3 regions of the Priestia sp. LL-8 genome follow, and region 1 is predicted to be linked to each of the others. Evidence: riboswitches for the same ligand, from Rfam matches in the RefSeq annotation. Region 1 holds a riboswitch; each other region holds the start of a gene.
What was found. A riboswitch is a leader RNA that binds a small molecule or an ion and turns the genes downstream of it on or off. The one in region 1 is predicted to bind cobalamin.
Positions count from the first base shown of each region.

Region 2: it holds a riboswitch for cobalamin, as region 1 does, so the genes downstream of both, U9R83_RS24370 (ribonucleoside-diphosphate reductase subunit alpha) here and U9R83_RS14815 (cobyric acid synthase) in region 1, are expected to answer to the same signal.
Region 3: it holds a riboswitch for cobalamin, as region 1 does, so the genes downstream of both, U9R83_RS01685 (HoxN/HupN/NixA family nickel/cobalt transporter) here and U9R83_RS14815 (cobyric acid synthase) in region 1, are expected to answer to the same signal.

Region 1 is NZ_JAZAQH010000001.1:2,922,904-2,926,187, forward strand. It holds gene U9R83_RS14815 (cobyric acid synthase) at 1-1,485, opposite strand, end outside; cobalamin riboswitch at 1,578-1,757, opposite strand; gene U9R83_RS14820 (YdcF family protein) at 1,905-2,468, shown strand; gene U9R83_RS14825 (APC family permease) at 2,527-3,284, opposite strand, start outside.
Region 2 is NZ_JAZAQH010000001.1:4,670,674-4,673,957, reverse strand. It holds gene menC (o-succinylbenzoate synthase) at 1-926, shown strand, start outside; cobalamin riboswitch at 1,205-1,390, shown strand; gene U9R83_RS24370 (ribonucleoside-diphosphate reductase subunit alpha) at 1,525-3,284, shown strand, end outside.
Region 3 is NZ_JAZAQH010000001.1:309,906-313,189, forward strand. It holds gene U9R83_RS01675 (undecaprenyl-diphosphatase) at 42-635, shown strand; gene U9R83_RS01680 (organic hydroperoxide resistance protein) at 788-1,207, shown strand; cobalamin riboswitch at 1,313-1,495, shown strand; gene U9R83_RS01685 (HoxN/HupN/NixA family nickel/cobalt transporter) at 1,629-2,426, shown strand; gene U9R83_RS01690 (M20 family metallopeptidase) at 2,656-3,284, shown strand, end outside.

The DNA of each region.
Region 1 (3,284 bases):
TAAATGATACAGCTTTTCCATATCTACAGCTTCTCTCACATATGCTGCTGCTTTTGAAAAAGACTCCTCTTTTTGCAGACGGCTGTTGAATGTATCCGTAATAGGTGGCAATTTTTTATGTTTGCGAATTTGATTAAGCAAAGCTCTGCGCAAAGCATCGTTATGAAACACATCATGAACATACGTGCCAATGATGTTTTCTTTAACCGTTCCTTCTTTTTGATCATCTACCACCGCAAAGGCTTCCGTCATGCTTTTAGAAACCGTCTTTCCCATATGAATTTCATAGCCTTCAATCGAAACCTTCTCACTCTCTAACTGAACATATCCAGAAACTCTTTCTGTTTTTTTGCTGGTTGTCATAACGGTTTCCACTGGAAGCAAACCCAGCCCTTTAATAGATTCAATCCGGGACTCTACTGCATCGGGGTCCGTAATCGTCTCGCCTAACATTTGATATCCCCCGCAGATGCCAATAACGTGAGCGTTCGTTGCGTTCAAGACTTGATTAATGGCTAGAGCCAGCCCGCTTTCTTGTAAAAACTGCGCATCTTCAATCGTATTTTTGCTTCCTGGTAAAACAATTAAATCAGGCGTACCTAGTTGTGATGGCTTGGTTACAAGCCTCACATGACAGTCTTCTTCTAAGCTTAAAGGATCGATGTCTGTAAAATTTGAGATGCGTGGGTACGAAATAACCGCAATATCAATTTCTTTTAACGGATTCACAAGGGTTGAGTAATTTCTGAGGGATAATGAATCTTCTGCGTCAATTTCCACGTCGTGCATATAAGGAATAACGCCTAGGACCGGAACGCCCGTGTATTCTTCAAACCACTTTAGCCCCGGTTTTAACAGTTCTAAATCTCCTCGGAATTTATTGATTAACACCCCGACAACTCTGGGCTTGTGCTCAGCTGGAAGCAATTGAAGAGTTCCTACTAGGCTCGCAAAAACTCCACCTTTATCAATATCTCCTACTAACACAACAGGCGCTTGGGCTATCTTTGCTACGCGCATATTTACCAGTTCCCGATCGTTCAAATTGACTTCAGCAGGACTTCCAGCACCTTCAATCACAATTCGATCATAATGACTGGCAAGCTCTTTATAAGACTCAGTGATAACGTTCAAACCTTCATTAAAAAATTCTTGCCGATACTGAAAAGCAAACATATTACGAAGCGGCTTTCCATGAACGACAATTTGAGATTCATGATCACGAGTTGGTTTAATTAAAATAGGGTTCATATTAGTTGTTGCTTCTACTCCAGCAGCTTCTGCTTGAATTCCCTGCGCTCTGCCAATTTCTTTTCCATCCATTGTAATGTATGAATTGAGCGCCATGTTTTGCGATTTAAACGGTGCAGTTTGATAGCCGTCTTCTTTAAAAATACGGCAAAATGCTGTAGCAATCATGCTTTTTCCAGCGTCTGAGTGCGTTCCTTGAATCATAAGAGGTTTTCCTTTTTTCACTTTATCCACTCCCTACCACATAAAAAAACCTTAACTGTAAAAGTCAAGGTTTGGTCATGCGCTCATTAACACATTGTCTTGACTTATTTCTCCCACCGAAAAATAAGGGGTTTTTAAAAGCAGGTCTCCTGGCTTATGCTTCATTTTACTTCTGCACCCTTCCTAGTTTGACTAGTGGGTCTTTGCAGGTTCATCCACATTTACAGTAGCGGGGGCTGCACCGGATTCTCACCGATTTCCCTATTATCCTCCTTAGAGGCACTTTTAAAATCATTTATTCTTTATTGTAACGAATTTTATAACCATTCACAATAACGATTTTCTTCTATTATTATATATTACTGTGTTTATACTTATTTGGGTCTCGTATGCTATAATAACAATTATTTTCCAAACATCTTATGAAATAGCTAGGAAGGTGCTCACAGTTGAAGAAAAAAATGATTTATACCTTTATTGGTTCGCTTGTTCTTTATATAGTAATTATATCTTTTTGTATGTATCAAACTGCCCACAAGTCTGTTCCACAAAACGCAGATTATGTCCTCGTTTTAGGTTCTAAAGTAGATGGTGATCAAATGTCTCCTAGTTTAAAAGAGCGAGCAAAAACAGCTTTATCTTATTTAAAGACTCATAAACAAACAAAAGTTATCGTAACGGGTGGAAAAGGATCTGATGAAGAAATTTCTGAAGCAGAGGCAGCCTACCGTTTTCTACGAAAAGCAGGAATTAAAAAGAATCGCATTATAAAAGAAGATCAGTCAACTTCTACTTTTGAGAATTTTATTTTCACCAAAAAGAAAGTTGATATTCAAGATAAACGAGTCGTGCTTGTTAGCAGTGATTTTCATCTGTTTCGCGCTTCTATTATTGCCAAGCGCCAAGGTTTTGATGTTTATCCTTTAGGCGCAAAGACACCAAATTCAATTAAACTTCAAGCCTACTTTCGTGAGTATGCTGCTATATTAAAAACATGGCTGTTTGATAAATAAATAGAGTACACGCCTATACAAACGAAAAACACGGCATGAATTCATGCCGTGTTTTTTATTAATCATCTGTATCGATAACTGCTTTTGGTAAACCTGTGTATTTCGCCCAGTAGAAAATACCGAGTGAAACAAGAGCAATTAAAATTAAGTCAAGTGGGTTGCTTAGCACACCTTGTCCTCCGCCAAATGAACCTAGATAAGAGATAACAAGCATAATAATATAATAAGCAACTAGCCACCAAGCAGATTTAAGCTGCTGTGCAAATTTCACAACGTCAGTTGGTACGTATTTCTTAAACGCTACGTAGATAACAACCATTAGAAGCTGTGATCCTAGCAGCCAAGAAATTGTTGTCCATCCTGACCAGTATACGATGTATGAACAGAAGATAAATGAAACAGGAGCAATAATGCTCATGCCTTTTAATTTGAAAGGTTTTTTAAGATCTTTTGCATTTACTCTGAATGCTGCAGCTGAAATTGGTGCGATAGCATAAGACAGAATAAGTGCTACTGAACATACGTTTACTAGCGCTTCCCAAGAAGGAAATGGCAGTGTCCAGAATACGGACATTCCAAATGATAGCCATAGTGACGCACGTGGAATTCCTGTTTTCTTATCTACTTTTGAGAAACGTTTAAATAGTGTTCCATTACGAGACCAAGCATAAACTAGACGAGAAGTTGTATTCATAAAGATGTTTCCGTTACCGCCTGGTGATAAAATAGCATCAAAAATAACAAGCGTTACTAACCAGCCAAGGCCTAAAATAAGTGCAATATCTTTAAATGGTAAAGAGAATTGCTCTTGAATTG
Region 2 (3,284 bases), 1.7 Mb from region 1:
CGATTCAGACATGTTTTCATATGTTAGAGGATTTTTTAATTCCTTCGCTTCTTCATCAGCAGCTTCAAAAACCAGAGGATGTTCAAAAGTTATTCAAACCTCTAAAGCGGAACAACATGGCTAAAGCAGCTTTGGACTGTGCTGTATGGGATTTGTATGCAAAGCGGCAAAATAAGCCGTTAGCTGAAGTAATTGGCGGAGTAAGGCCTGCTGTAGAAGCTGGCGTGGTAGTTGGCTTAAATGATATTTCCATCATGAAAGAACAAATAAAGACGTACATGAAAGATGGTTATAAGCGCTTTAAAGTGAAAATTAAGCCGGGTGCCGACTATGAGCTACTGAAACAAATTCGAGATGAATTTCCAAGCATTCCTCTTATGGCTGATGCCAATTCAGCCTATACGTTAAGCGATAGTGATTCATTGAAGAAACTAGATGAATTGAATTTAATGATGATTGAACAGCCGTTAAGTTCTGATGATATCCTTGATCATCGATTGTTACAAAAGCAAATGAAGACGCCGATTTGCTTAGATGAAAGTATTGTGAGCTATGAAGATGCACGTCATGCAATCGAACAAAAAAGCTGCAAGATTATCAATGTGAAAATCGGTCGAGTTGGCGGACTGTCCGTAGCAAAGCAAATTCATGATTTATGCGCCCAGCACGGTGTAAGGCTTTGGGTTGGAGGAATGTTAGAAGCCGGGATTTCACGAGCTCATAACATTGCCCTTGCCACACTGCCTTCTTTCACGATACCAGGTGACATTTCTGCGTCGTCTCGCTATTGGGAAAAAGATATTATTAAGCCCGAAGTAGAGGTAGAAGCCGGAGTAATAAAGGTGAAGGAAAAACCGGGGATAGGATACGATATTGATAAAAAGTTTATCAAAACAATCACAGCATTTGAAAAAGAATACAAATAAGTAAAAACCGTTTTTTATGAAAAACGGTTTTTTTATTGAGGTTGTCAATGTTTAGTAGAAAAATAAGACAAATTTTTTAAAAAGAGCACATTGTTCCATCAAGCGTGTCAAAACATGTTATGATGGAATAGTTTGATGAAAAAAGTCGAAGGATTTTATCGTAAAAAACAAAATTATTTTTGAAAATAGGTTGATAGTTTTCTGAGTTGTCCTATATAATGTGTTTATAACATAACACAATATGTTGTTTTGAAATTGATAATAAAATACTATATTTTGTGTTTTCCAGTGAAAAAGGTGTCTGATAAAAAGACTTAAAAGGGAATTTGGTGAAAATCCAAAGCTGTCCCCGCAACTGTGAATGCTGATGAAATAAGGAGATCCACTGTGATTAAACATCATGGGAAGGCCTTAAAGTAAAAAGAAGCATAAGTCAGGAGACCTGCCTTTTTTATGTCGTTTTATCTTCTTCGGGAGGTGAGAGGGTAGAGCGAGGATTGAGAAAAGACTTAGTGTCTTCTTCTATCTTCGTTCTATTCGCTCACCGAGGTACGGTGAGCGATTTTTTTATTTTGAAGTGAAGAGAGGAGCCATCTTTATGGTGAATACATTAAAGCCTACAATTCTACATGAATTAACTGCATATATTGAACGTTTAAAAAAAGAATTTACGCAGCTTGATTTTTCTTTGTATGAGGAAAAGGTTATTCAAACTGTTACAGTAAAGGAAAATATGACGGACGAAAAGGTTGCAAACGTCCTAATTTTAGCAGCCTTAGAGCGTATTTCAATGGAAGAACCAGATTGGACGTACGTAGCGGCAGACGTCTACTTAAACGAACTATATCGAAAAGCAGCGGACAACCGAGGTTACGATAAAAAAGAGAAGTACGGTTCGTTTTATCAGCTTATTCAAGAACTAACAAAAATTGGCATTTATAATAAACAGCTATTAAAAACATATACAGAAGAAGAAATTAATGAAATTGCCTCAGTCATTATTCCTGAACGCGATCGTTTATTTACATACATTGGATTGCTGACATTAGCAGATCGCTATTTAGCGACATCACATGATAAGCGCGTATACGAATTACCGCAAGAACGTTTTCTTATCATTGCTATGACGCTGATGTCTCAAGAAAAGAAAGAAAATCGAACAGCATTAGTAAAAGAAGCGTACTGGGCGCTTTCTAGTCTATATATGACGGTTGCCACACCAACACTTTCAAACGCAGGAAAGAGCTATGGACAGCTATCTAGCTGCTTTATTGATACGATTGATGACAGCTTACGCGGTATTTATGATAGCAATACAGATTTGGCCACGCTTAGTAAAAATGGAGGCGGAATTGGTGTCTACCTCGGTCATATTAGAAGCCGAGGAAGTGATATAAAAGGTTTTAAAGGCGTATCATCAGGAACAATTCCATGGATGAAACAGCTAAATAATACGGCTGTAAGTGTCGATCAGCTAGGTCAACGACAAGGAGCTATTGCCGTATATTTAGACGTATGGCATAAAGACATCTTTTCATTCTTAGACGCGCGTTTGAACAATGGTGACGAACGTCAGCGCACGCATGATTTATTCACTGGCGTATGTTTGCCAGATTTGTTTATGGAAAAAGTAGAAGCACGTGAAGACTGGCACTTATTCGATCCTCACGAAGTTCGTACGCTGATGGGCTACTCGTTAGAAGATTTTTATGATGAAGAAGAAGGCAGCGGTTCGTTCCGCACTCGTTACGCTGAGTGTGTAAATAATGAACAGCTTTCAAGAGAAACAGTACCTGCTATTGAAATTTTCAAGCGCATTATGCTTTCGCAGCTTGAAACTGGAACGCCTTATATGTTCTATCGTGATACGGTTAACAGAGCTAATCAAAACCGCCACGAGGGCATGATCTACTGCAGCAACTTATGTACAGAAATTACGCAAAATCAAAGCACAACGGTCGTAACGGAGGAAATTACGGAAGACGGAAAAATTATTATTACAAAGAATCCGGGCGATTTTGTTGTATGTAATCTTTCTTCTATTAACTTAGCGAGAGCCGTAACTGAAGATGTGCTTGAACGTTTAATTCCAATTCAAGTACGCATGCTTGATAACGTTATTGAGTTAAATGATTTGCCGGTACTTCAAGCAAAACTAACAAACCAAAAATACCGCGCAGTAGGGCTTGGGACATTTGGTTGGAACCACTTGCTTGCCTTAAAGAAAATAGCATGGGAAACAGATGAAGCGGTAGCATATTGCGATGAATTGTATGAGCAAATTGCTTACTTAACCGTACAGGCAAGCATGAACTTAGCTAAAGAAAAAGGCGCATATCCATTATTTAAAGGCTCAGA
Region 3 (3,284 bases), 2.6 Mb from region 1:
AGATAGCTAATGACATTTAAAAATAAGAAAGGATTTCGATTATGTTATCAGCTATTAATTCAGTAGACTATACCATTTTCCATGCGGTGAATCAGTACGCCTCGCATGTGAAGTTTGTAGATTCGCTGATGGTATTCTTTGCAGATTATGCCCAGTATGTACTTATTGTTTTACTCGGCTTGTTTTTACTTATTAATAAAAACGGCAGCCGTGTTGTAGCATTCCAAGCTTTATGTGCTTGTGCCACAGGAGTCATTATTAATAAAGTGATTAGTTTATTTGCTTATCGAGATCGTCCATTTATCTCTCACCACGTGAATCAGCTTATTGATCACGCCGCGAATTCTTCATTTCCAAGCGATCATGCTACGTCTGCATTAGTTATCACTTTTACCATTTGGCTACATTTCAAACGTTCAGGGCGCATGTGGGTTGTAATGGGTGCACTCATTGCATTTTCACGCGTATGGGTTGGCGTTCACTATCCATTCGATGTGTTAACAGGAGCTATTCTAGGCTGCTTGCTCGCGTTGTTTATTCATTATGTTATTTTCAATACCAAAATTATGAGAGCTATTACCAATCTGTCTATTTTTCGAAAATCAGCTTATGACGGGCAGTCTCAATATTATTAAGAAAAAGCCGCAAATACGCGGCTTTTTTTATTGGGAAATTTTTAATGCATTTAATACTTGTTTTTTAAAATTAAATTGTGTACAATTAAATTACAGAAACGATAAATAAAAAATTTTTAATAAAATTACTAAAAAAGAGGAGAGATTTATACATGAAAGCTTTATATGAAACAACAGTCGTTAACACAGGTGGAAGAACAGGAGAAGTTCATTCTTTAGATAATATCTTTAATTTAGATGTTGCAACACCTCCAGCACTTGGTGGAGAAGCAACAACAGCAACAAACCCAGAGCAGCTATTTGCAGCTGGATACAGTGCTTGTTTCAACAGTGCGTTAGAATTTATGTTGAAAAAACATAACGTAGAAATCAAAAGCAGTGAAGTAAAAGCTACTGTTCAGCTGCTTCCAGATAAAGCTGATCAAGGAGTAAAAATTGCCGTAGCGCTTGAAGCTCATATCGAAGGCTTAGATTTAGAAACAGCGAAAAAATATGTAGACCTAGCTCACTCATACTGCCCGTATTCAAAAGCAATCAGCGGTAACGTAGACGTAACGGTAGAAGTAATTTAATTGCTTTAAAAAGCCCTGCTAAGCATGTAAAGCTTAGCAGGGCTTTTTTATTTGAATTTTCTCTATTCATTTGTAAGCGGTACTAGTATAATGAGTAAGAAAATGAATCATTCGCACAGTTTAGGTGCTCTTACATAGCGTAAGAGGTAACAGGGAATCGAGTGCAAATCTCGAGCGGTCCAGCCACTGTAAGCAGGGAGTTTTCTATCTTATCGTCACTCAAAACGGGGAAGGCGGTAGAAAATGATGATCTCAAGCCAGGAGACCTACCTATTCTGTACACTTGACTCTTCTAGGAAAGAGGCGGTGTATCAAGGTACGCAGTGAGCAATTGCTGTTTATTTTCATATGCCGACACATCCTCAATTTCTATAGAATTGAGGCTTTTTTATGTTTTATTTTAAAAAAAGGAGTGTAGGAAATGGAAGGTTTATCAGTTTTTTTACTTGTCTTTTTATTAGGAATCAGGCACGGATTGGATGCAGATCACTTAGCTTTTATTGATGGCCAGACCCGATATAATTGGCGAATGGGGAGCCGTTTTGCCCCGTGGGTCGGCACGCTGTTTTCACTAGGTCACGGAGGAATGGTGGCCGTCACGGCCGGGGTGCTTGGCGTGGTGATGAAGAATTTTACGTTTCCATCGTATTTCGATCATTTTGCATCCTGGGTATCCATTATCTCCCTCTTTCTAATCGGGACATTAAACACATATCATTTGCTTCGAACCAAAAATAAAGAGGAAGAGTTTGAGCTGAGCGGGTTAAAAGGGAAGTTTATTCCGAAAATCGCAAAAGGAACAACGAATCCTTTTTTAATTATTCTTGTAGGAGCATTGTTCGCTTTAGCAGCCGAAACGGTCAGTCAAACGGCCGTGTGGTCTCTAGCTGTAGGGAACGCAGGCAAGTATACGCCGCTTTTATTAGGACTAGTATTTATGTTTGGTATGATGCTGACAGATACAATCGATTCACTGATTGTACATAAAATGGTGAATGAATCGAGTAAGTTTGGGCGATCTGCTTCCCGCTTGATGGGCTGGGTTATTGTTGTCCTCGCGTATGGTGTGTCACTCTATTTAGCATTCACTTTCTTTAACCCATGGGCCGAAGTAAACTTTGAAATGGTTGGCGTTATTTTGTTTATTTTTTTAGTGTCTATGTTTGTTTTTGTGAGTGTGAAGTCAAAAGGGAAAAATATTAAAATAAATGTCAATTAGTCAAACGAAAGCTTTAATCTGTTAAAGATTGAAGCTTTTTTGTATGAATTTGTTGAAGTTTATGGCTATTTTCGGTCGGTTATGAATAAGTTAAAGTATTATCTGTATTTAAAGGATGGAAAATTGTCTGAAAACCATTATAATTAAGGATAATTTAAGGTCGTTATGTGAAACGTAGAACATAGTTATACGTACGATAAATAAAAGCATTTAATGCAAGCAGCAGGGGTTGTTTGGAGGAGGAATTGATTTGAGTCAGGTAATGGTAGAACAAAGTGTATTTAGTTATTTAAAAGAACACGAACAAGAGATGCTTGAAGATTTAGTTGGATTTGTGAAAAAAGAATCACCGTCCTACAGTAAAGAGTTAGTAGATCAGTGTGGAATGTATTTAACGGAGCTGTTTCAAAAGCGTTTAGGAGTAGGCTACGAAATTATAGAAGAAAAAGAAGTAGGAAACCATTTGAAATTTACGATTGGAGAAGGAGAAAAGCAGCTTTTAATTATCGGTCACTTTGACACGGTATGGGAAAAGGGAAGGCTAAGTCTAAGAACAGAGGGAAACAAGCTGTACGGTCCGGGAATTTTAGACATGAAAGGCGGCATTGTGCAATCTATATGGGCGATTAAAGCGATTCAAGAGCTTGGCTTATCGCTCGATAAAAAAATTGTGTTTTTCTGCAATTCGGATGAAGAGATTGGGTCAATTTCTTCTAAAAAATACATTGAAGAAGAAGCACAAAGAAGTGAAGCAGTGCTAGTAGCGGAACCGGCTGTGGCGGGTTCAGGTGCGTTAAAAACGTCGCGCAAAGGAGCGGGAATTTTCACCGTAAAAGTATGGGGACGAGCAGCACACGC